2 regions of the Pseudogracilibacillus sp. SE30717A genome follow, and region 2 is predicted to be linked to the other one. Evidence: a T-box and tRNA genes for the amino acid it is inferred to sense, from the RefSeq annotation. Region 2 holds a T-box; the other holds one or more tRNA genes.
The links. The T-box of region 2 lies ahead of serS (serine--tRNA ligase). A T-box ahead of a tRNA ligase gene usually reads a tRNA of that ligase, here a tRNA-Ser.
Positions count from the first base shown of each region.

Region 1: it encodes a tRNA-Ser, which carries the amino acid that the T-box ahead of serS (serine--tRNA ligase) is inferred to sense. The anticodon was not compared.

Region 1 is NZ_JAXHDF010000010.1:101,409-103,795, reverse strand. It holds gene SPD48_RS16060 (chemotaxis protein) at 1-776, shown strand, start outside; tRNA gene SPD48_RS16055 (tRNA-Asn) at 1,134-1,208, shown strand; tRNA gene SPD48_RS16050 (tRNA-Ser) at 1,212-1,304, shown strand; tRNA gene SPD48_RS16045 (tRNA-Glu) at 1,318-1,392, shown strand; tRNA gene SPD48_RS16040 (tRNA-Val) at 1,440-1,515, shown strand; tRNA gene SPD48_RS16035 (tRNA-Met) at 1,609-1,685, shown strand; tRNA gene SPD48_RS16030 (tRNA-Asp) at 1,760-1,836, shown strand; tRNA gene SPD48_RS16025 (tRNA-Phe) at 1,846-1,918, shown strand; tRNA gene SPD48_RS16020 (tRNA-Tyr) at 1,943-2,027, shown strand; tRNA gene SPD48_RS16015 (tRNA-Trp) at 2,036-2,109, shown strand; tRNA gene SPD48_RS16010 (tRNA-His) at 2,140-2,215, shown strand; tRNA gene SPD48_RS16005 (tRNA-Gln) at 2,227-2,298, shown strand; tRNA gene SPD48_RS16000 (tRNA-Gly) at 2,306-2,377, shown strand.
Region 2 is NZ_JAXHDF010000001.1:444,709-447,095, forward strand. It holds gene pdxS (pyridoxal 5'-phosphate synthase lyase subunit PdxS) at 1-771, shown strand, start outside; T-box leader at 821-1,030, shown strand; gene serS (serine--tRNA ligase) at 1,109-2,380, shown strand.

The DNA of each region.
Region 1 (2,387 bases), on a different contig from region 2:
CAAAGATACCAAACTCTCATGAGCATGTTGAGGGAGTTATTCGTTTACGTGAAGAGGTCTTGCCTGTTATTAATTTATCTCATGTTTTAAATATACCGGAATCAGAAAATCCTGAACGTGATAAATTTATTATTGCTGAGCTAAATCAAGTAAAAGTAGCATTTAGAGTTCATCATGTATCAAGAATTCACCGAATTTCTTGGGAACAAATAGAAAAACCATCTGAGTTGTCTTCAGGAGAACATGCTTATGCTATAGGAATTATCAAACTTGAAGATCAAATGTCTATTTTATTAGATTTTGAAAAAGTAGTTGTGGAAATTGATCCAAAATCGGGCGTTAATGTTGAAAGCTTAAAAGTACTTGGTCCACGAGAGCGTTCCACAAAAAAATTAATTGTAGCCGAGGATTCTGCAATGCTTCGTCAATTATTAAAAGACACTTTATCTGAAGCTGGTTATGAAGATATACTTTTTTTTGAAAATGGTAAAGAAGCATGGGAGCACCTAGAAGGTTTAACTGAGAATGAATCTGTTAACCTAAGGGAAGAAGTTAATATAGTAATTACAGATATAGAAATGCCACAAATGGATGGACATCATTTAACAGGAAGGATTAAAGGAAATTCACAGTTAAAGGATATCCCTGTCATTATATTTTCTTCGTTAATTACGAAAGATCTTTTTCATAAAGGAGAAACGGTTGGAGCGAGTGCTCAAGTAAGCAAGCCTGAGATCGTTACACTTGTTGAAAAAATTGATCAATTAATTAAATAAATTTAACATCCCTTCTTATGATAGAAGGGATAAATATTGTTTTTATTTAAAGGACATAACAGCATTATTAAGACGTTTAAAAAGAAATTTAAAAGTTTTTATTAAATAAGCTTGCATTTTTTTTAGAAAGAGATATAATATAAATTGTCGCTAAAATTCAGTGGCTTCAAACAAAAGATAAAATGTTTGTAGGTACATAAAAATCAACTATTTTTATTTTAACGTATTTCACACTAACACAGTGGTAGAACAAATCGGCAGAAAACGAATATTTATTTTCGTTAAAGTGGATAGTACTGTACGATGAGCCATTGAAAAGTTTGAACAAAACTTAAATATCTTCTATATTAATCATATTCCACAGTAGCTCAGTGGTAGAGCAATCGGCTGTTAACCGATCGGTCGTAGGTTCGAACCCTACCTGTGGAGCCATTCGGAGAGCTGTCCGAGTTGGTCGAAGGAGCACGATTGGAAATCGTGTAGGCCACTAACGTGGTCTCAAGGGTTCAAATCCCTTGCTCTCCGCCAGCATATAAAAACTGGCCCGTTGGTCAAGTGGTTAAGACACCGCCCTTTCACGGCGGTAACACGGGTTCGAATCCCGTACGGGTCACCAATATTTTTAAAAAATGCTATAATATATCTTAATAGATTATATTTAACGGAGGATTAGCTCAGCTGGGAGAGCACTTGCCTTACAAGCAAGGGGTCGCAGGTTCGAGCCCTGCATCCTCCACCATATTTTTACCTGCAGCATCTTCTACATGTAAGAGCTACGACGGGAACCTTAGGTCCTACCAAAATAGCAGGTCGAAAATAATTTAATTTATATCGCGGGGTGGAGCAGTCTGGCAGCTCGTTGGGCTCATAACCCAAAGGTCGCAAGTTCAAATCTTGCCCCCGCAACCAAATATCATATAATTGATTCATTTGACTAATACCAATTATTAATGGTATTTTATTATTGGTAAGATTGTTGTTATGGTCCGGTAGTTCAGTTGGTTAGAATGCCAGCCTGTCACGCTGGAGGTCGCGGGTTCGAGTCCCGTCCGGATCGCCATAATACTTTGGCTCGATAGCTCAGTCGGTAGAGCAAAGGACTGAAAATCCTTGTGTCGGCGGTTCGATTCCGTCTCGAGCCACATTTAATTATAAGCACTTAACGTGGAGGGGTAGCGAAGTGGCTAAACGCGGCGGACTGTAAATCCGCTCCCATCGGGTTCGGCAGTTCGAATCTGCCCCCCTCCACCACTTAATATAGGGGTATAGTTTAATGGTAAAACGAAGGTCTCCAAAACCTTTGATGTGGGTTCGATTCCTACTACCCCTGCCATAGTGGAATAATATACACCTAATGATGATGGCGGTCGTGGCGAAGTGGTTAACGCACCGGATTGTGGCTCCGGCACGCGAGGGTTCAAATCCCTCCGGTCGCCCCATTTTATTTCATTGGGCTATAGCCAAGCGGTAAGGCAACGGGTTTTGGTCCCGTCATTCCTAGGTTCGAATCCTAGTAGCCCAGCTAGCTTGCGGAAGTAGTTCAGTGGTAGAATATCACCTTGCCAAGGTGAGGGTCGCGGGTTCGAATCCCGTCTTCCGCTTTAATAATTT
Region 2 (2,387 bases):
GCAGTTGCTGTTATGGCATTGGAACGGGTACCTTCTGATATTCGTAAAGAAGGTGGCGTAGCAAGAATGGCTGATCCGACAATTACACAAGAAGTTATGGAGGCAGTCTCTATTCCGGTAATGGCTAAAGGAAGAATCGGTCATATTGTAGAAGCTCGTGTGCTTGAATCTTTAGGTGTCGATTGCATTGATGAAAGTGAAGTTTTAACACCAGCGGATGATGTATTCCATATTAAAAAGTCTGATTTTACAGTTCCATTCGTATGTGGCTGCCGAAATATTGGAGAAGCTGCTCGCCGTATCGGTGAAGGAGCAAAAATGCTACGTACAAAAGGTGAACCAGGAACAGGTAATATTGTTGAAGCGGTACGCCATTTACGTCAGATTAATGCAGAAATTAAACAATTGGTATCTATGAGTGCAGATGAAGTAATGGTATTTGCACGTGACAACAGTGCTCCATTTGATGTATTAATGGAAATCCGTGAACAAGGACGTTTACCAGTTATCAATTATGCAGCAGGTGGTGTAGCAACTCCTGCCGACGCAGCGTTAATGATGGAATTAGGGGCCGACGGAGTATTCGTTGGATCTGGAATTTTTAAATCAGACAACCCTGAAAAATTTGCTAAAGCAATCGTTGAAGCAACAGCTAATTATCAAGATTATAAGTTAATTGCAGAATTATCTAAGGATTTAGGGACAGCGATGAAAGGAATTGAAATGAGTACGTTACAAGGCTTTGATCGCATGGCTGATCGCAGTAAATAAATAAATTGCAATTCCCTCAATTTATGATATGCTAACGAAAAGATAAATAAAAATTGTAATGATAGGAATTAGTATTAACTAGCTTTTTTCCTAGAGAGTCGATGGTTGGTGTAAATCGATAAAAAGCGGTTAGGAATCCATCCTTGAACAAATTTATGATAAATAAATTCGGCTTGTTCCGTTACCAACAATAAAGCTGGGAGATAAGATAATTATCTTCAATTTGGGTGGCAACGCGGGAAAAACTCTCGTCCCTGATTTTATTAGGGATGGGAGTTTTTTGTTTTATGGTTAAAATACCATACAATTGTAAAATTTCTTAGGAAGGAGCATTAGTATGTTAGATCGTAAATTATTAAGAAATAATTTTGAAGAAGTGAAAGAAAAATTAACACATCGCGGAGAAGATTTATCGGAATTAGATAATTTTGTACAATTAGATCAGCGCCGACGTGTTATTATTATGGAAGTAGAAGAATTAAAAGCAAAAAGAAACGAAACATCTAAGCAAATCTCTATTATGAAAAGAGAAAAGAAGGATGCTTCTTCATTAATTCAGGAAATGCAAGAAGTTGGAAAGAAAATAAAGAATTTAGATACTGAATTAGAAGAAGTTGATAATAAACTGGAACATGTCATGTTATCAATACCTAATATTCCACATGAAAGTGTGCCAGTTGGAGAAGATGAAGAAGATAATGTAGAAGTGAGAACTTGGGGAGAAAAACCTTCTTTCGACTTTGAAGTCCAGCCTCATTGGGATATTGCAACTAATTTAGAGATTGTTGACTTTGAACGGGCTGCAAAAGTAACTGGAAGCCGTTTTGTTTTTTATAAAGGATTAGGTGCTCGGTTAGAAAGAGCTCTTATGAGTTTCATGATGGATTTACATGCAGATGAACATGACTATGTAGAAATGATCCCCCCTTACTTAGTAAATCGAAAAAGTTTAACAGGGACTGGTCAATTACCAAAATTTGAAGATGATGCTTTTTTAATAGAAGAATGGGATTATTTCTTAATTCCAACTGCTGAAGTTCCTGTCACGAACTATCATCGTGATGAAATTTTAAAAGAAGATGAGTTACCAAAAAAATACGTTGCCTATAGTGCTAATTTCCGTTCAGAGGCTGGATCTGCCGGACGTGATACGAGAGGACTTATAAGACAACATCAATTTAATAAGGTTGAACTTGTTAATTTTGTAAAACCTGAAGATTCTTATGATGCTTTAGAGGTGTTAACCAATCAAGCTGAAAAGGTACTACAATTGCTTGAATTACCTTATCGAGTAATGAGTATGTGTACAGGAGATTTAGGATTTACTGCAGCTAAAAAGTATGATATTGAAGTATGGATACCCGCACAAGAAACATATCGTGAAATCTCTTCATGTTCAAATTTTGAAGATTTCCAAGCAAGACGTGCTGGGATCCGTTATCGAAATAATGAAGGAAAATTAGAATATGTCCATACATTAAACGGATCAGGACTTGCGATTGGCAGAACGGTAACAGCAATTATTGAAAATTACCAGCAAGAAGATGGGTCAGTTGTCATTCCAGAAGTGCTTCGTCCATATATGGGTGGGAAAGACATTATTAAATAATGTTAAA